Regions from separate parts of the Streptomyces sp. NBC_00358 genome, predicted to be linked through region 3. Evidence: riboswitches for the same ligand, from Rfam matches in the RefSeq annotation. Region 3 holds a riboswitch; each other region holds the start of a gene.
The links. A riboswitch is a leader RNA that binds a small molecule or an ion and turns the genes downstream of it on or off. The one in region 3 is predicted to bind cobalamin.
Positions count from the first base shown of each region.

Region 1: it holds a riboswitch for cobalamin, as region 3 does, so the genes downstream of both, OHT01_RS35490 (CbtB domain-containing protein) here and OHT01_RS14305 (ribonucleoside-diphosphate reductase subunit alpha) in region 3, are expected to answer to the same signal.
Region 2: it holds a riboswitch for cobalamin, as region 3 does, so the genes downstream of both, OHT01_RS30285 (cobalamin biosynthesis protein) here and OHT01_RS14305 (ribonucleoside-diphosphate reductase subunit alpha) in region 3, are expected to answer to the same signal.

Region 1 covers NZ_CP107976.1:8,286,898-8,293,288, reverse strand. The annotation lists gene OHT01_RS35505 (pullulanase X25 domain-containing protein) at 1-752, shown strand, start outside; gene OHT01_RS35500 (hypothetical protein) at 1,073-1,246, shown strand; gene OHT01_RS35495 (acyl-CoA dehydrogenase family protein) at 1,549-2,739, opposite strand; gene OHT01_RS35490 (CbtB domain-containing protein) at 2,958-3,179, opposite strand; cobalamin riboswitch at 3,218-3,358, opposite strand; gene OHT01_RS35485 (histidine phosphatase family protein) at 3,570-4,154, shown strand; gene OHT01_RS35480 (ferredoxin) at 4,429-4,803, opposite strand; gene OHT01_RS35475 (nuclear transport factor 2 family protein) at 4,869-5,261, opposite strand; gene OHT01_RS35470 (PadR family transcriptional regulator) at 5,344-5,919, shown strand; gene OHT01_RS35465 (type 1 glutamine amidotransferase domain-containing protein) at 6,134-6,391, shown strand, end outside.
Region 2 covers NZ_CP107976.1:7,097,162-7,103,552, reverse strand. The annotation lists gene OHT01_RS30305 (class II aldolase/adducin family protein) at 1-445, opposite strand, end outside; gene OHT01_RS30300 (lysozyme) at 643-1,392, shown strand; gene OHT01_RS30295 (inorganic phosphate transporter) at 1,569-2,810, shown strand; gene OHT01_RS30290 (hypothetical protein) at 2,831-3,049, shown strand; cobalamin riboswitch at 3,187-3,327, shown strand; gene OHT01_RS30285 (cobalamin biosynthesis protein) at 3,435-4,394, shown strand; gene OHT01_RS30280 (cobyric acid synthase) at 4,391-5,986, shown strand; gene cobN (cobaltochelatase subunit CobN) at 5,983-6,391, shown strand, end outside.
Region 3 covers NZ_CP107976.1:3,451,981-3,458,371, forward strand. The annotation lists gene OHT01_RS14295 (DUF3311 domain-containing protein) at 138-425, shown strand; gene mctP (monocarboxylate uptake permease MctP) at 422-2,032, shown strand; cobalamin riboswitch at 2,243-2,391, shown strand; gene OHT01_RS14305 (ribonucleoside-diphosphate reductase subunit alpha) at 2,526-4,907, shown strand; gene OHT01_RS14310 (ribonucleotide-diphosphate reductase subunit beta) at 4,907-5,926, shown strand; gene OHT01_RS14315 (putative Ig domain-containing protein) at 6,307-6,391, shown strand, end outside.

The sequences.
Region 1 (6,391 bases), 4.8 Mb from region 3:
ACGCGATCCGCGGCGGCACGGACACGAACACCATGGGCTACATGGGCGGCGCCGGCAACGCCGCGGCCATCGCCTTCGGCATGCGCGGATCACCCACGGACGCCAACAGCACCGCCCCGGTCTCCAACCTGTGGACCCCGGCCTTCGCCGAGGACCCCGAGCAGACCATGAACTACGCCTCGATCCACGACAACCTGAACCTCTACGACAAGATCACGTACTCCGGCGCGACCGGCGGAGCCACCGGAACAGCCGGCCGCATCGACCGGTTCGCCGTCGGTATGGTCCTCACCTCCGAGGGCGTCCCGGTCATCGCCGAGGGCGACGAGTTCCTCCGCTCCAAGGTCGTGAGCGGCGACTACCCGACCGCGATGAACTCCTACGCCGCCTCCGACGCCGTCAACGCGATCCGCTGGGGCGACAAGACCGCCAACGCCAACATCTTCAGCTACTACAAGGACGCCATCGCGCTCCGCAAGGCCGGCTCGGCCCTGCGCCTCACCACGTGGGGCGCGGTGCACAACCAGGTGTCCGCGACCGTCGACGGCTCGGTGGTGATCGGCCGCTTCAGCTCGAACCCCGCCGCGCCCACGACCTACGACACCGTCGTCGTCGACAACCCCACCGGCAGCACCTACAACGTGACGCTGCCGCCGGGGACCTGGACGAAGGTGCTCGACACCACCGGCGCCGTCGCCGCGAGCGACAACGCCTGCGCGAGCCTGGCGGTGACGGTCTTCAAGAAGAACTGACAACATCGCGGGTCTCGAACCGTACGGTCGGACCGACAGCCGAGAGGCACCCATCGGGGTGCCTCTCGGCTCGGACACCGCAGTGAGAGCCACCAGCGGTGCGACGACCCAGATGCCGTCGACACCGGCTGAACGCACGACCCGTCCCGACGGTGGCGCTGCCGGCAGGTCACCACCTTCGCTTCGGACGTCGGCAATCGGAACGGCCGGTCCCGGCCACAATCGTCGCCGCGAAGCTGCAACCGGATCCGGGCCCGGTCTCGTTCCAGCCGGACCCACCCTCACTCGGGTGTCGGAACCGAACGGGCCGCCACGGGGCGGTGAACCCCACCGCCCGACCGCACGGAACAGGACTGTTCCGCTGCCCTTTCCTGGCCTTCACCCGAGGTCTGGAGGCCGACCTCACCGACACCGACGCTCCGGTACGACGCCTGCGCCACGGAGTCCCACTGCTCGTCGCCGGCCTGGACCACGCGGGCGAGCAACCCGAATGATGACCGCGCCGAGACACCCCACGCCCCTGAAGGAACCGTCATGACCACCTCCGTCTGATCACCGGAACCTCCTCGGGCATCGGCCGCCCCACCGCCCTCCGACTGGCGCGCCACCCGGAGCTGACCGTCTACGCCACCGCCCGCCGTTCCGAGACTCTGACCGACCTGGCTGATGCGGGAGCCCGCATCCTGCCCTGGACGTGACCGACGAGACGTCCATGAAGCAGGCTGTGGAGGCCGAGCACGGCTCGGTGGGGCGTCCTCGTCAACAACGCCGGCTACGGCGAGTACGGCACAGCGCGTCAGCGCCGCACCCGGGGCATCCCCAGTCCGATCCACGAGATGATCTCCCGCTGGATCTCGTTGTTGCCGCCGCCGAAGGTGAAGATCACGGCCGATCGGTAGCCGCGTTCGAGTTCGCCGTGCAGGACGGCACCGGCGGAGCCCTCCTTGAGGACACCGGGGGCCGCGACGATCTCCATCAGCCAGGCGTACGCGTCCCGGCGCGCCTCGGAGCCGTACACCTTGACGGCGGAGGCGTCCTGCGGGGTGAGCGTGCCGTCCTGGACCGCGTTCACCATCCGCCAGTTGAGGAGTTTCATGGCGTCCAGCCTGGTGTGCGTCCGGGCGAGCAGCCGGCGCACCCAGGGGAGGTCGACGACGCGGCGGCCGTCGCCCAGTTTGGTCTCCATCGACCAGCGCTGGACGTCGTGCAGGGCGCGGATGGCCATCGTGCCGTGCGCCGCGAGGGTGACGCGCTCGTGGTTGAGCTGGTTGGTGATCAGCCGCCAGCCCTTGTTCTCCTCGCCGACCCGACGCGTGGCGGGGACGCGGATGTTCTCGTAGTAGCTCGCGGTGGTGTCGTGCGAGGCGAGTGTGTTGATGATGGTGCACGAGTAGCCGGGGTCGGAGGTCGGTACGAGGAGCATGGTGATGCCCTTGTGGGGCGGGGCGTCCGGATCGGTGCGGACGGCGAGCCACACCCAGTCGGCCGTGTCGCCGTTGGTCGTCCAGATCTTCTGGCCGTCGACCGTGTAGTGGCCGCTCTCCTCGTCGCCTTCCCGTACGGCTCTGGTCCTGAGCGCGGCGAGGTCCGTCCCGGCGTCGGGTTCGCTGTAGCCGATCGCGAAGTCGAGCTCACCGGAGAGGACTTTCGGCAGGAAGTACGCCTTCTGCTCCTCGGTACCGAACTGCATGATCGTCGGTCCCACGGTGTTGAGCGCCATCAACGGGAGCGGCACCCCGGCCTGGGCCGCCTCGTCGAAGAAGATGAACTGCTCCATCGGGCTCAGGCCCCGCCCGCCGTACTCCTTGGGCCAGCCGACCCCGAGCCAGCCGTCCGTGCCGAGCCGGCGGATCGTCTCGCGGTAGAAGCGCTTCTGCGCCGCCGGATCGCCATATCGCGCGTAGGCGTTGTCCGGCACCAACTCGGCGAAGTAGAGCCGCAGTTCGGTCCGCAACCGCTGCTGCTCCGGCGTGTATTCGAGATGCACGGCGCCTCCTGCCTCCCCGGGCCAGACCTGACGGCGCACACCGTAGAACGTGTTTCAGAAATTGGGAATGCCGATGACGTGGCCGCCCGTTCCGCGAGATGTGCCGACCCTCCGCGTACGTGAGGGGGCGGTGCCCGGTCGACCGGGCACCGCCCCCTCACGCGGGCCAGGTTCCTGGACCGCGCCGAATATCGTGGCTCGTACGTTCCCCTTCGCCGTCAGTGGCAGGGGAAGCCGAGCAGATGGCGGGCGTCGTGGACCCACTCGTGGACGTTCTCGCCGGACACGAGGGAGGTGGCGCCCTGTTCGGCGCCGACGAAGTAGAGCAGGACCAGCATCAGGACGCCGAAGAACGCCGCCCAGGGCAGGATCGCACCGATCGGCAGTTTGGCGGGAACGGCGGTGGGGGTGACGGTCGGCTGGACGACGGACTGCGCCATGGGGCAGAACCTCCTGGGGAACTCGCGTCCCGTCTCGGTGGTGCACAGGACGACGGTCACGGGTCTGACTTGCCCCGCCTCGCTCACCCCTGGCCGGAGTGACGAGTGCTGGGCTTACAGTGGCGCGACCGTGCCGGACTTCCACCGGGCTTCCGCCGAACCGTCGTCAATATCCACGTGACCGTACCGCGAGACCGCGCCCCGGCCAAGGGCGCACGCCCCACATCATGCGCGCCCCGAGCGCCGGGAAGTCCGGCAACCACCCTGCGTGGCCGAGGAGTTCACCTCCGGGCTCCGTCCGCTCATCCGCCCGCCCACCGTCCACGACCGTCGAGTCCGATGCGTGGGCCCGGCGCACGAGCCCGGTCCACACCGCACGAGAGTGATGGCATGACAAGCCGAGTGATCTTGATCTCCGCGGCGATCAGCGAGGCGCTGCGCGAGGCCCGCTTCGACGACGGGAGCCCGGTGGACGCCGCGGGCCTGCGGGCCGCGGGTCGGGCCGCCGGTGCGGGTGCGGTGCCGGCCGGGGGCCGGCTGTGGGTCTCGCCCACCGCGCGATGCCGGCAGACCGCCGCGGCGCTCGGGCTCGACGGCGGCGTCGAGGTGCCGGAGTTGGCCGGCCTGGATGTCGGCCGCTGGCGCGGGTCGACACTGGCCGAGGTGAGCGCGAAGGAGCCGGAGGCGGTGGCGGGGTGGCTCGCGGATCCCGCGTCGGCGCCGCACGGCGGGGAGTCGGTGCGGGCGTTCTGCGACCGGATCGCGGAACACCTGGACGTGGCCGCCGAGTTGAACGGCCGCACCGTGGCGGTGGTGGAGCCCGAGGTCGTACGGGCCCTGGTGGTACGGGTGCTGGGGGCGCCGGAATCGGCGTTCTGGCGCGTGGACGTACCGCCGCTGACCGTCACGGAGTTGAGCGGGCGCGCGGGGCGCTGGAACGTCCGCGCCGGACGCCCGCTCACCGAACCAGCCTGACCCGGACCCCTTTCGCCGACGCCACGGACTTGCCGACGCCACGGATGTGCCTGCACCACGAATGTGCTTGCACCACGGAATTCCCCGGAGGAGTCCCTGCCCTGCCCGCGGAGTCGTGACCCTCGGAGTCGTGGCCCGCGCCGGCTTGACCCGCACCGTGGAGCCGTGGCCCGGGCAGCTCACTCCCTGGCCGCGAAGTCGTAGCCGCACCGGAGTCGTGGCCCGCCCTGCCCCTGTCGGCGCCGCGAGGCCGTGGCCCGGGCGGCCCATGCCCTCAGCGCAGCGTGGCCATGAAGTCCGCGCACGCCTGGGCGCACTCACGGCAGGTCTTCGCCGCGGTCTCCGCGCCGGGGCAGCAGTCGAACGCGTCGGCGCACTCCAGACAGACGTCGCGGCACCACTCCAGCTGGGCGCGGACATCCCTCTCGCTGTGCGCCGGTTGACGGGACAGCACATGGCAGGTGGCCTCGCACACCTCCGCGCACAGAGTGCCCAGTCGGCGTGCGAGTTCCTGCCTCTTGGGCCCGTCGGGATCCATGAGGCTCGCGCGCAGCGCGGCGGTCCTGGCACACTCGGTGCAGGCCTGGGCGCAGGTGAAGCTGTCCTCCAGGAACCGGAAGAGCTCCCGCTGTGAAGTCGTCGTCGTCACAACAGGCGGGTAGCCGGAGGAAGTCGGTTCAAACAGCGCGAGTCAAACAGTCCGGGACCTGGACCTCACGCACCGGCGGCTTCCCGGGAGATCTGCTCGAACTGCGCGCCCATCGCCTCGGAGAGCGCCTGTGCCGCCGTCAACGGGCGCACCATCACCGTGAATTCGTCGATGAGTCCGTCCTCGTCGAAGTGCAGGAAGTCGCAGCCGTTGATCTCCTTGTCGCCCACCTTGGCCGTGAAGACCAGCGCGTGGTCACGGCCGTCGGCCCCGGCGATCTCACGGACGTAGCGGAAGTCGCTGAAGACCCTCCAGACGCCGCGCAGGATGGCCGCGGTGATCGCCTTGCCCGGATAGGGCTTGAAGGCGACGGGACTGGTGAACACGACGTCGTCGGCCAGCAGCTCCTCGACCGCGCCGAGGTCTCCGGCCTCCACCGCCTTGCGGAAGGAGTTCATCGCGCCCGCCTCTCTTAGTCAATTAGTTGATTAGGTGCGGATAAGATTAGTCCTGTGGACGCATGCCGTCTAGCCTTGCCGGATGGCATTGCGCAACGCGGTACTGGCCGCGCTCCTGGAGGGCGAGGCGTCGGGCTACGACCTGGCCAAGGGGTTCGACGCCTCGGTGGCCAACTTCTGGATGGCGACCCCGCAGCAGCTCTACCGGGAACTCGACAGGATGGAGTCCGAGGGACTCATCGAGGCCCGGCTCGTGCGACAGGAACGCCGGCCGAACAAGCGGGTGTTCTCCCTGACCCCGGCGGGGCTCGACGCCCTGTCCGCCTTCACCGCCGGGCCGGCGAGACCCACGGCGATCCGCGACGAACTGATGGTCAAGGTCTACGCCCTCGACAAGGGGGACGCCGACGCCGTACGGGCTGCGGTCGCCGAGCGGCTGGAGTGGTCGCGCGCCAAACTGGCGCACTACGACCGGATCGGCGCCCGCATGCTCGGCGGGCGCACCGAGGAGGAGTACCTCGACGGGGCCGAGCGCGTCGGACCGTATCTCACCCTTCTGGGGGGACGCGCCTTCGAGCAGGCGATCATCGACTGGGCGGAGCGGGCGCTGCGGGTGCTGGAACGGCGCGCGTCCCTCGCCCGCGAGGACAGGTCCTAGGAACGCGCGACCTGGCGCGCCGTCCCGGCCGAAGCATGGTCGCGCTCCCCCGGACGGCCCACGGCCGCGAGCCGGTTCCGTGTTGGTCCCCAGCGTCCGGCCCGCATACGGTCGGTTGCAGCGCCGCCCCGCCGTTCCGCGCGCGGACCGTCAGGGCGTCCGAACGCAGTCCCTTCCCGGTCCACCAGGGCCCGCACCCTCGGAGCATCACACCATGTCGAAGATCCTTTTCGTGTTGACCGGCGCCGATCACTGGACGCTCGCCGACGGCACCTCGCATCCGACCGGCTTCTGGGCCGAGGAGGCGGCGGCCCCGTACGAGGCATTCAAGGCGGCCGGGTACGACGTCGTCGTCGCCACGCCGGGCGGGGTCGTGCCGACCGTGGACCAGGGAAGCCTGGCGCCCGACTTCAACGGTGGCCAGGAGGGCGCCGACAAGGTCGCGCGCACCCTCGCCTCCATGACCGAGCTG
Region 2 (6,391 bases), 3.6 Mb from region 3:
CGGCCATGTAGTGGATCAGCGGGAGCTCGGGAACGAGGACCGAGACGGCCGTCGCGTGCGCGGCGTGGGTGTGGACGACGGCCTGTGCGCCGGTCGCGCGGTACACCGCGAGGTGCATCGGCAGTTCACTGGTCGGGAGCAGCGAGCCGAGCACCTGCCGGCCGTCGAGGTCCACGCCGACGATGTCGTCGTGCGTCAGCCGGTCGTAGGGCACGCCCGTGGGCGTGACCAGGACGGTGTCGCCGACGCGGACCGAGACGTTGCCCGAGGTGCCGACGACGAGCCCGTCGGCGACCGTCCTGCGGGCCGTCGCGACGAGCTCGTCCCAGGCCCGGCCGAGGACTTCCCGTGCGTCCCGCGCGGCCGACCCGTCCCGCTCGTCGTCCTCGTCCGTCATCCGTGGGTCCTCCCGTCCGTCCCCCGTGTACCGGTGCCGCTCAGCCATGCCGCGATCCTGCCAGCCGTGGCCGTGGACGCATCCCGGGCGGGCGCACTCTAGGGCGGAAGCCGGGCCTCCGTAAGGGTGCATATGGGCATCTATCGCCTCCCGGTCGCGAATGGCCGGGGATCGACGGACGAGTCCCGGCCTTCCCGTAGCCTCTGGGGGATTTGTCGTACACGTCGCCATTTCCGGGGGGAAACATGGCCCGTGACCACCAGCCGTCCCGTCGTCGCGCCCGGGTCGCCGCGACCGCCTTCGCGGCGGCGCTCACCCTGGGGGGCGCCACCCTGACCACGCTCCCGGCCGAGGCCGCGGGCAGCACCAGAGGGCACGACATCTCCTCGCACCAGAAGAACGTGGACTGGCGGAACGCGAGGGCGAAAGGTGCCCGCTTCGTCTACGTGAAGGCGACCGAGTCCACCACGTACCGCAACCCCTGGTTCGCCCGGCAGTACGACGGCGCGCGCGAGGCGGGCATCCTGCACGGCGCGTACCACTTCGCGGTACCGGACCAGTCGTCCGGCACCGCGCAGGCCGCGTACTTCGTACACAACGGCGGGGCGTGGCGCGCCGACGGCTGGACGCTGCCGCCCGCGCTGGACATCGAGTACAACCCCTACGGCAAACGCACGTGCTACGGCCTGGACAAGGCCGCGATGGTGAACTGGATCAGGGCCTTCAGCGACGAGACCCGTCGCGAGACGGGCCTGCGCCCTGTGATTTACACCACAACGCATTGGTGGAACACCTGCACCGGCTCCAGCCGGACATTTGCCGCGGATCACACGCTGTGGCTGGCCCGTTACGGCGCGACGGACACCGGAGCGCTGCCCGCGGGGTGGTCCGCGTGGACCTTCTGGCAGTACGGCAACAGCGGCAGCCTGCCGGGTGACCAGAATCTCTTCAACGGATCCGCGGCCCGGCTCAAACAACTCGCCCTGGGGCGCTGACCCAAGCGGAGCACGAGATTCCGCATCCGTTCGAACCCGGGGGGTCGCCCCTCCGACACAAGCGGAGGGGCGATTCGCTCTTCGGGACACCGCGAAGTACGACCCAGTTCATCTTCCGTTCACCCAGGTTGCCTACGGTCCACCTGCCACTGACGTCCAAACAGAAGCCTGGGTAAATGGAACACATCACGCTCCTCCTCGGAATCGTGATCGTCACCGCTCTCGTGTTCGATTTCACGAACGGTTTCCACGACACCGCCAACGCGATGGCCACCACCATCTCGACGGGCGCCCTCAAGCCCAAGGTCGCGGTGGCCATGTCCGCCACCCTCAACCTTGTCGGCGCCTTCCTCTCGGTGGAGGTCGCCAACACGATCTCCAAAGGCCTCGTCGACGAATCCGGAATCAAGCCGGAGGTGATCTTCGCCGCGCTCGTCGGCGCGATCCTCTGGAACCTGGTGACGTGGCTCGTCGGACTTCCCTCCAGCTCCTCGCACGCCCTCATGGGCGGCCTGGTCGGCGCCACGATCGCCTCCGCCGGTACCGGCGCGGTGCACGGGGACGTCCTGGTCGGCAAGGTGCTTCTGCCCGCCGTCGCGGCCCCGATCGTCGCCGGTGTGGCCGCCATGGTCGCCACGCGGCTGTCGTACAAGCTGAGCGGTGACGCCGACACCAAGGCCACCAAGAAGGGGTACCGCGCCGGCCAGATAGCCTCCGCGGGCCTCGTCTCGCTGGCCCACGGCACCAACGACGCGCAGAAGACGATGGGCATCATCACCCTGGCCCTGGTCGCCGGTGGCGCCGTCGCTCCCGACGCCGACCCGCCGGTCTGGGTCATCCTCTCCGCCGGTCTCGCGATCGCGCTCGGCACCTACCTGGGCGGCTGGCGCATCATCCGCACGATGGGCAAGGGCCTGACCGACCTCCAGCCGCAGCAGGGCTTCGCCGCCCAGACCAGCGCGGCCACGGTCATCCTGGCCTCCTCGCACATCGGCTTCTCCCTCTCCACCACGCACTCGGTCTCCGGCTCCGTGATGGGCGCGGGCCTCGGCCGCAAGGGCGGTGTGGTCCGCTGGTCCACCGCCAAGCGGATGGTCGTCGCCTGGGTCCTCACGCTGCCCGCCGCCGCCCTGGTCGGCGCCGGTGCCGAGTGGGTGACCGGTTTCGGTGCCTGGGGCACCGCGCTCGTCGCCGTCTTCCTGGTCGGCTCCAGCTTCGCGATCTGGCGCCGCTCGCGCCGCGAGGTGATCGACCACAACAACGTGAACGACACCGAGGAGCCCGCCGGTGTGGTGACGCAGGCCATCGCCGCCGTCACCCCGCCCCCGGCCGGCACCGTGACCGAAGGTCTCACGGCCACCATCCCGGCTCCCGCCGAACCCGCGGCGGCCCCGTCGACGCCGTCCGCCGTGGCCTGAGAACCGAAGGAAGCAACAGCATGAACATCGACTGGTCAGCCCTCGGGTCCGTCTTCGGGGTCAGCCTCGGAGTGACCGTGGCCCTCGTCGCCCTCTTCACCCTCGGCGTCGCCGGCCTCTCCAAGAAGGAGTCGGCCCAGGGCGGTTCCGCGGTCGCGGCGGCCACCGGCGCGTACGTCTGCTTCGCGGCCTGCGCCGCGGCGGTGGCGTACGGCATCTCCCTGATCATCACCAAGTAGCCCGGAACGGGCGGCCCGGCACCGGGCCGCTCCGGGCGACACCGCGCGTGGGGTGCGGGACGGATCACCGTCCCGCACCCCACGCGTATGTGGGCCTGCGCACACTGTCCCCCCGCAGGTCAACAGCCAGTTGACGGCCGTTCTCACCCCGTGGTGGACTGCCGGAGCCAAGTACGGCGGCATGAGAGGAAGCCGGTGCGAATCCGGCGCGGTCCCGCCACTGTCATCGGGGAAGGAACTCCCCGGGAGCCAGGAACTCTCACCGCCGGTCTCGTCGAACCAGGGCGTGGACACCCTGAGTGAGGACATATCGCCATGCGCGGCTGCCCGTTGCCCGTTCCGCTGAGTACGAGGGTTCCACTCCACCAGACCGCGGGCTGACCCCGTGCGAGCCGATCGCGTCTTCGCGTACGGCGCCGCCGCCGGCCTTCTCGGCGACCTGCTGCTCGGCGATCCCCGCCGGGGGCATCCGGTCGCCGTGTTCGGGCGGGCCGCCGCGGCCGTCGAGCGGACCCTGTGGCGGGACCACCGCGGGTGGGGCGCCCTGCACACGGCCGTCTGCGTGGGCGGTGCCACCGCACTCGCCACGCTCGCGAGCCGTACCGTACGCGCCTCGCCTGCCGCCTCCGTCGCCCTGACCGCCGCAGCCACCTGGACCGTCGTCGGAGGCACCTCCCTCGGCCGGGAGGCGCGGGCGGTCGGCGGCGCGCTCGCGGCCGGTGACCTCGACACCGCCCGGGAGCTGCTGCCGCGTCTGTGCGGCCGCGATCCGCAGGCGCTGGACGCCGACGGGATCGCGCGGGCCGTCGTCGAGTCCGTCGCCGAGAACACCTCCGACGCCGTCGTCGGCGCCCTGGTCTGGGGCGCCGTCGCCGGTGTGCCCGGACTCGTCGCCTTCCGCGCCGTGAACACGCTCGACGCCATGGTCGGGCACAAGTCCTCGCGGTACCGGCGCTACGGCTGGGCCTCCGCCCGGCTCGACGACGTCGCCGGCTGGCCCGGAGCCCGGCTCACCGCCGTCCTCGCGGCCGTGGCCGGGTCCGACCCGCGGGGCGCCGTGCGCGCCTGGCGCGCGGACGCCTGCAGGCATCCGAGCCCCAACGCCGGGCCCGTGGAGGCCTCCTTCGCGGGCGCGCTCGGCGTCCGGCTCGGCGGCACCCTCTCGTACGGGGGACGCGTCGAGCACCGGCCCGTGCTCAACGAAGCGGGGCGCGCCGTCCACACCCACGACATCGAGCGGGCCGTACGGCTGTCCCGGCGCGTCGGCCGGCTCGCGCTCGGCGTGAGCGCCGCCGGACGGGTGCTGCTCACGGTCCTGCTCACCAGGAAGGGGCGCACCGCATGAGCGGGGGGCTGCTGATCGCCGGGACCACCTCGGACGCAGGAAAGAGTGTCGTGACCGCCGGGATCTGCCGGTGGCTGGTGCGCCAGGGCGTCAAGGTCGCGCCCTTCAAGGCGCAGAACATGTCCCTGAACTCGTTCGTGACGCGCGAGGGCGCCGAGATCGGGCGGGCGCAGGCCATGCAGGCGCAGGCCGCCCGCGTGGAGCCGACCGCGCTGATGAATCCCGTGCTGCTCAAGCCGGGCAGCGACCGCAGCAGTCAGGTCGTCCTGATGGGCAGGCCGGTGGGCGAGATGAGCGCGCGCGGGTTCTTCGGGACGTCCGGACCCGCCGGGGAGCCGCTGCCGGGCGCCGGGGCACCCGGCGAAAGGCTGCGCGGAGGACGCCAGGAAGCACTCCTCGGGACGGTCCTCGACTGTCTCGCCCAGTTGCGGGGCACGTATGACGCGGTGATCTGTGAGGGGGCCGGCAGCCCGGCCGAGATCAATCTGCGGCGCACCGACATCGTGAACATGGGGGTGGCGCGGAACGCGGGGCTCCCCGTGCTCGTCGTCGGCGACATCGACCGGGGCGGTGTGTTCGCCTCGTTCTTCGGGACGGTCGCCCTGCTGTCGCCCGAGGACCAGGCGCTCGTCGCCGGGTTCCTCGTCAACAAGTTCCGCGGGGACGTCGGCCTGCTGGAGCCCGGCCTCGACATGCTGCACGGCCTCACCGGGCGCCGCACCTACGGTGTGCTGCCCTTCCAGCACGGTCTGGGCATCGACGAGGAGGACGGGCTGAGGGTCTCGCTGCGCGGGGCCGTCCGCGAGTCCACCGTCTCCTCCCCCGTCGGCGCGGACATCCTGCGGGTCGCCGTCTGCGCGGTCCCGCTGATGTCCAACTTCACCGACGTGGACGCGCTGGCCGCCGAACCGGGCGTCGTCGTGCGGTTCGTGGACCGGGCCGAGGAACTGGCCGACGCGGATCTCGTCATCGTGCCCGGGACCCGGGGCACGGTGAAGGCACTGGCATGGCTGCGTGAGCGCGGCCTCGCGGACGCGATCGCGCGCCGGGCCGCCGAGGGCCGTCCCGTGCTCGGCATCTGCGGCGGCTACCAGCTCCTCGGACAGCACATCGAGGACGAGGTCGAGTCGCGCGCCGGTCGGGTCGACGGGCTCGGACTCCTCCCCGTACGCGTGCGGTTCGCGCGGGAGAAGACGCTGACGCGGCCGGTCGGCGAGGCCCTCGGCGAGCAGGTCGAGGGGTACGAGATCCACCACGGCGTCGCCGAAGTGACCGGCGGCGAGGCGTTCATCTCCGATGACCGTGGACACGGCCTGGACGGGTGCCGCGTCGGCTCCGTCTGGGGCACGCACTGGCACGGCTCACTGGAGTCGGACGGTTTCCGGCGGGCCTTCCTGCGCGAGGTGGCCGCCTCCGCGGGCCGCCGCTTCGTACCGGCGGCCGACACGTCGTTCGCGGCGCTGCGCGAGGAGCAGCTGGACCGGCTCGGCGACCTGATCGAGGAACACGCGGACACGGACGCGCTGTGGCGGCTCATCGAGTCCGGCGCGCCGCAAGGACTGCCCTTCATTCCACCGGGAGCACCCGCATGAGCACAGTGTTGTTGTTGTCGACCGCCGACACGGACCTGCTGGCGGCCCGTGCCAGTGGCGCCGCCTACCGGATCGGCAATCCGACCCGGGTGGACGTCGCGGACGGACTCGCCGCGCTCGTCGAGGGCGCGGACGTCGCCGTCGTACGGCTGCTCGGCGGCAAGCGGGCCTGGGAGGACGGGCTGGCCTTCCTGAAGGCGTCCGGCATCCCGACCGTGCTGCTCGGCGGCGAGTCCGTCCCGGACGCCGAGCTGATGGCCGAGTCGTCGGTGCCCGCGGGCGTGGTGGCGGAGGCGCTGCGCTATCTCGTCGAGGGCGGCCCCGCCAACCTCGCCGAGCTGGCCCGGTTCCTCTCCGACACCGTGCTGCTGACGGGTGAGGGTTTCGAAGAGCCGCACAGGACAG
Region 3 (6,391 bases):
GCTCCTGCTGAGCGCGCCGTGCACACCGACACGAACCCTCCACACCCGCCCCCCGAGGCGGGGTTCCCCAAAGCGGAACCATCCCCTAGATTGCCTGCGCGTTACCCAGGTGACCGATGAGGGGACGGAGCCGCCCTATGTCAGACCTGCCCGAAGTGAAACCACCGGTGGTGACACCGGTACGTGTGGTGACACCGGTACGTGTGGTGATCGCCCTCTGCCTGCTCGCGCCCTTCGTGGCGATGCTGTGGGTCGGCTCCTACACGAAGACGGACCCGGCCTTCATCGGCATCCCCTTCTTCTACTGGTACCAGTTGCTGTGGGTGCCCCTGTCCACGGTGCTGACCGTGACCGCGTATCTGTTGTGGCGGCGTGACCAGCGGGCCCGCACCTCCGCCTCCGCCGAGAGAGGTGCCGGAGCATGAACGACGGTGTGAACGGCGTCGCCCTCGGCGTCTTCGTCTTCTTCTTCCTGGCCGTCACGGTCATGGGCTTCCTGGCCGCCCGCTGGCGCAGGGCCGCCGACGAACACAGCCTCGACGAATGGGGCCTGGGCGGACGGTCCTTCGGCACCTGGGTGACCTGGTTCCTGCTCGGCGGCGACCTCTACACGGCGTACACCTTCGTCGCCGTACCCGCGGCGGTCTACGCGGCGGGCGCGGCCGGCTTCTTCGCCGTGCCGTACACGATCCTGGTGTACCCGCTGATCTTCACGTTCCTGCCCCGGCTGTGGTCGGTCTCCCACAAGCACGGCTATGTGACGACCTCGGACTTCGTGCGCGGTCGCTTCGGCTCCAAGGGCCTGTCCCTCGCCGTGGCCGTCACCGGCATCCTGGCCACCATGCCGTACATCGCGCTCCAACTGGTCGGCATCCAGGCCGTCCTCGACGTGATGGGCGTGGGCGGCGGCGACAGCACCAACTGGTTCGTCAAGGACCTGCCGCTCCTCATCGCCTTCGGCGTGCTGGCCGCGTACACCTACTCCTCGGGGCTGCGGGCCCCCGCCCTGATCGCGTTCGTGAAGGACACCCTGATCTACATCGTGATCGCGGTGGCCATCATCTACATCCCGATCAAGCTGGGCGGCTTCGACGAGATCTTCAAGGCGGCGAGCGCCAAGTACACGGCCGCGGGCGCCGGCGGACTCGTCCCCGCGCAGGCGGGCCAGTGGACGTACGCCACCCTCGCGCTCGGCTCGGCGCTGGCGCTGTTCATGTATCCGCACTCGGTCACCGCGACGCTGTCCGGCCGCAGCAGGGAGGTGATCCGGCGCAACACCACGATCCTGCCGCTCTACTCGCTGATGCTGGGCCTGCTCGCCCTGCTCGGGTTCATGGCGATCGCCGCCGGGGTGAAGGTCACCAACGGCCAGCTCGCCATCCCCCAGCTCTTCGAGAACATGTTCCCCGACTGGTTCGCGGGCGTGGCCTTCGCCGCCATCGGCATCGGCGCGCTGGTGCCGGCGGCCATCATGTCCATCGCGGCCGCGAACCTTTTCACCCGCAACATCTACAAGGACTTCATCAACCCGAACGCGACCCCGCGCCAGGAGACCCAGGTCTCCAAGCTGGTGTCGCTCCTGGTGAAGGTGGGCGCGCTGGTCTTCGTCCTGACCATGGACAAGACCGTCGCGATCAACTTCCAGCTGCTGGGCGGCATCTGGATCCTGCAGACCTTCCCGTCACTGGTCGGCGGGCTGTTCACCCGCTGGTTCCACCGCTGGGCGCTGCTGGGCGGCTGGGCGGTCGGCATGCTCTACGGCACGATCGCCGCCTACGGGGTGGCCTCGCCGACCCAGAAGCACTTCGGCGGCAGCTCGAAGGAGATCCCCGGCATCGGGGAGATCGGCTACATCGGCCTGACCGCGTTCGTCCTGAACCTGGCCGTGGCCGTCGTCCTCACCTTCGCCCTGAGGGCGTTCAACGCGCCGGACGGCATCGACGAGACCTCGCCGGAGGACTACACGGCCGACGCGGGGGACCCGGGGGTCGAGACGGAGCTCCCGCCGGCCACGGCGGACGCCGGCCTGTAGCGACAGCGCCGCACGACGGGCCGCCGGACGAGAACCGGCGGCCCGTCGCCACGCGGCCCGTCGCCTCGCAGGCCATCACCGTGCGGGCCGTCGCCGTGCGGGCCGTCGCCGTGCGGGCCGGGCACACCTACGAGTTGGCGATCCAGCACGCTCCGTAGTGCTCCAGAACTCCGACCCGACACAACATGTGGGGGCACTCCCGAGGCCCGGCACAAGATGTATGCTCATGGTCGCTGTCGCCGCAGGGGAATCCGGTGCGAATCCGGAACTGTCCCGCAACGGTGTACCTGTGCGTGTTCGCGTATTCGCGTGCCCGCACTCGCGTCAGTCCGAGGACCTGCCGACAGCGCGCCCCGGCCGTCCGGCCCGGGTGCCGACGACGTCCGGGCCTCGCGGAATGGGCCGGTGGACGCGGTGCGCTGCTGCCCAGAAGCGCTCTCGTGTGCCCCGCTCCGCCCCGTAGGGCCCTGTGCCGAGCGAGGGAGATCCCCACGTGACCATCGCGCCAGCCGATCCGGCTTCAGTGACCGCGCAGCAGGCCCGGGTGGAGACCGACGGTCCCGGAACCGCGCTGCTGCGGACCCTGACCGATCTCACCACCGACCTCACGGCCGCCGACCCCGGCCGGGTCGCCGCCGCGGCGCTGCGCGGCCGGTCCGCCCGCGCCGACGAGGCCGAGCTGCGCGAACTGGCCACCGAGGCGGCCGCGGGTCTCATCTCCGAGGACCCCGCCTACTCCCGGCTGGCCGCCCGCCTGCTCACGATCAGCATCGCCGCGGAGGCCGCCTCCCAGGGCGTCACGACCTTCTCCGAGTCGGTCGCCGTCGGCCACCGCGAGGGTCTGATCGCCGACCGCACGGCCGCGTTCGTCCGGCTGCACACGGCCCGCCTCGACGCGCTCATCGACATCGAAGGCGACGACCGGTTCGGCTACTTCGGGCTGCGCACGCTGCACAGCCGCTATCTGCTCCGGCACCCGATCACCCGCAAGGTCGTCGAGACGCCCCAGCACTTCATGCTGCGGGTGGCCTCCGGTCTCGCCGAGGACGACACGGCCCGGTCGGTGGACGAAGTCGCCGCGCTCTACCGGCTGATGAGCCGCCTCGACTACCTGCCGTCCTCCCCCACGCTCTTCAACTCCGGTACGCGGCACCCCCAGATGTCGTCCTGCTACCTCCTCGACTCCCCGCTGGACGAGCTGGACTCCATCTACGACCGCTACCACCAGGTGGCGCGCCTGTCGAAGCACGCGGGCGGCATCGGCCTTTCGTACTCGCGTATCCGCTCGCGCGGTTCGCTGATCCGCGGCACCAACGGACACTCCAACGGCATCGTCCCGTTCCTCAAGACGCTCGACGCCTCGGTCGCCGCGGTGAACCAGGGCGGCCGGCGCAAGGGCGCGGCCGCGGTCTACCTGGAGACCTGGCACTCCGACATCGAGGAGTTCCTGGAGCTGCGCGACAACACCGGTGAGGACGCCCGGCGTACGCACAACCTGAACCTCGCGCACTGGATCCCGGACGAGTTCATGCGCCGGGTGAACGAGGACGGCGTCTGGTCGCTCTTCTCCCCCGCCGACGTGCCGGAACTGGTCGACCTGTGGGGCGACGAGTTCGACGCCGCGTACCGCAAGGCCGAGGAGGCGGGCCTCGCGAAGAAGACCATCCCGGCCCGTGACCTGTACGGCCGGATGATGCGCACCCTCGCGCAGACCGGCAACGGCTGGATGACCTTCAAGGACGCCGCCAACCGCACCGCCAACCAGACGGCGGAGCCGGGCCACACCGTCCACTCCTCGAACCTGTGCACCGAGATCCTGGAGGTCACGGACGACGGGGAGACGGCGGTCTGCAACCTGGGCTCGGTCAACCTGGGCGCGTTCGTCGTCGGTGACGACATCGACTGGGAGCGGCTCGACGAGACCGTGCGCACCGCGGTGACCTTCCTCGACCGCGTCGTCGACATCAACTTCTACCCGACCGAGCAGGCGGGCCGCTCCAACGCCAAGTGGCGTCCGGTGGGCCTCGGCGCGATGGGTCTCCAGGACGTCTTCTTCAAGCTGCGGCTGCCCTTCGACTCGCCGCAGGCCCGCGCGCTGTCCACGCGGATCGCCGAGCGCATCATGCTCGCCTCCTACGAGGCCTCCGCGGACCTCGCCGAGCGCAACGGCCCGCTCCCCGCCTGGGAGAAGACCCGGACCGCGCGTGGCGTCCTGCACCCGGACCACTTCGACGTCGAGCTGAACTGGCCGGAGCGCTGGGCCGCCCTGAGGCAGCGGATCGCCGAGGTCGGCATGCGCAACTCGCTGCTCCTCGCCATCGCGCCGACGGCCACCATCGCGTCCATCGCGGGCGTGTACGAGTGCATCGAGCCGCAGGTGTCCAACCTGTTCAAGCGCGAGACGCTCTCCGGCGAGTTCCTCCAGGTCAACTCCTACCTGGTGGCCGAGCTGAAGAAGCTCGGTGTGTGGGACGCGCAGACCCGTGAGGCGCTGCGCGAGTCCAGCGGCTCGGTGCAGGGCTTCACCTGGGTCCCGCAGGACGTCCGCGACCTGTACCGCACGGCGTGGGAGATCCCGCAGCGCGGCCTGATCGACATGGCCGCCGCCCGGACCCCGTTCCTGGACCAGGCGCAGTCGCTGAACCTGTTCCTGGAGACGCCGACCATCGGCAAGCTCTCCTCGATGTACTCCTACGCCTGGAAGTCGGGCCTGAAGACGACGTACTACCTGCGTTCCCGCCCGGCGACGCGCATCGCCCGCGCGGCCCAGGCCCAGGCGCAGCCCGAGAAGACCATCCCCGTCCAGCAGGCGGCCGACCCCGACGCCGTCGCCTGCTCCCTGGAAAACCCCGAGTCCTGCGAGGCCTGCCAGTAATGTCCGACACGAACACCGAGAAGAACCTCCTCGACCCGGGCTTCGAACTGACCCTGCGTCCCATGCGCTACCCGGACTTCTACGAGCGCTACCGGGACGCGATCAAGAACACCTGGACCGTCGAGGAGGTCGACCTCCACTCGGACGTCGCCGACCTCGCGAAGCTGACGCCGGGTGAGCAGCACATGATCGGCCGGCTGGTCGCGTTCTTCGCGACGGGCGACTCGATCGTGTCGAACAACCTGGTGCTGACGCTGTACAAGCACATCAACTCCCCCGAGGCGCGGCTCTACCTGAGCCGGCAGCTTTTCGAGGAGGCCGTGCACGTCCAGTTCTATCTGACGCTGCTGGACACCTATCTGCCCGACCCGGAGGACCGCACGGCGGCCTTCGCGGCGGTCGAGAGCATCCCCTCCATCCGCGAGAAGGCGCAGTTCTGCTTCAAGTGGATGGACTCGGTGGAGAAGCTGGACCGGCTGGAGACCCAGGCCGACCGCCGCCGCTTCCTGCTGAACCTCATCTGCTTCGCCGCGTGCATCGAGGGGCTCTTCTTCTACGGGGCCTTCGCGTACGTCTACTGGTTCCGCAGCCGCGGTCTGCTGCACGGCCTGGCGACGGGCACCAACTGGGTGTTCCGCGACGAGACGATGCACATGAGCTTCGCCTTCGAGGTCGTCGACACCGTCCGCAAGGAGGAGCCGGAGCTCTTCGACGACCGGCTCCAGGAGCAGGTGACCGACATGCTGCGCGAGGCCGTCGAGGCCGAGCTGCAGTTCGGGCGGGACCTGTGCGGTGAGGGTCTGCCGGGCATGAACACCGACTCGATGCGCCAGTATCTGGAGTGCGTCGCCGACCAGCGCCTGCAGCGGCTGGGCTTCGCACCGGTCTACGGCTCGGAGAACCCGTTCTCCTTCATGGAGCTCCAGGGTGTCCAGGAGCTGACCAACTTCTTCGAGCGCCGACCGTCGGCGTACCAGGTCGCGGTGGAGGGCACGGTCGACTTCGACGAGGACTTCTGACCGGTCCTCACATTCTGACTGCTCGTCACCGACGTTGGCCGGGACCCCTGTCGGGGCCCGGCTTTCGTCACGTACTGCCCCCGCGCCTCCAATCACCGGGCCAATCCCCGTCCATGGAGCGGCAAAGTTCTTCCGGCACGGCTGTTCGCGCGCCGTTCACCCCGGCTAGGTTCTGGCCGTCCCGTCATGCCGCGCACCACGGCACGCCAGGACGACTGAATTGGCATGCCCATGACGTGTCTCTCCACGGTTCGCGCTACGCGCGTCACGGGCCTGCCCGTTCAGAGCGCCGAGAACCCCCACTTCCGGCTATGGCGCCGCGAACGGCCCTACCCCGGCCCGAGCGGCACCGGCCTCGAACCGATGGAGGCGACACCCCCATGCGTTCACAGCGCCCGATACCCTCCGGCAGACCGGCCCGGAGCCTGCGAAGACTCCTCACCACCGCCCTCCCCGCCCTGGCCC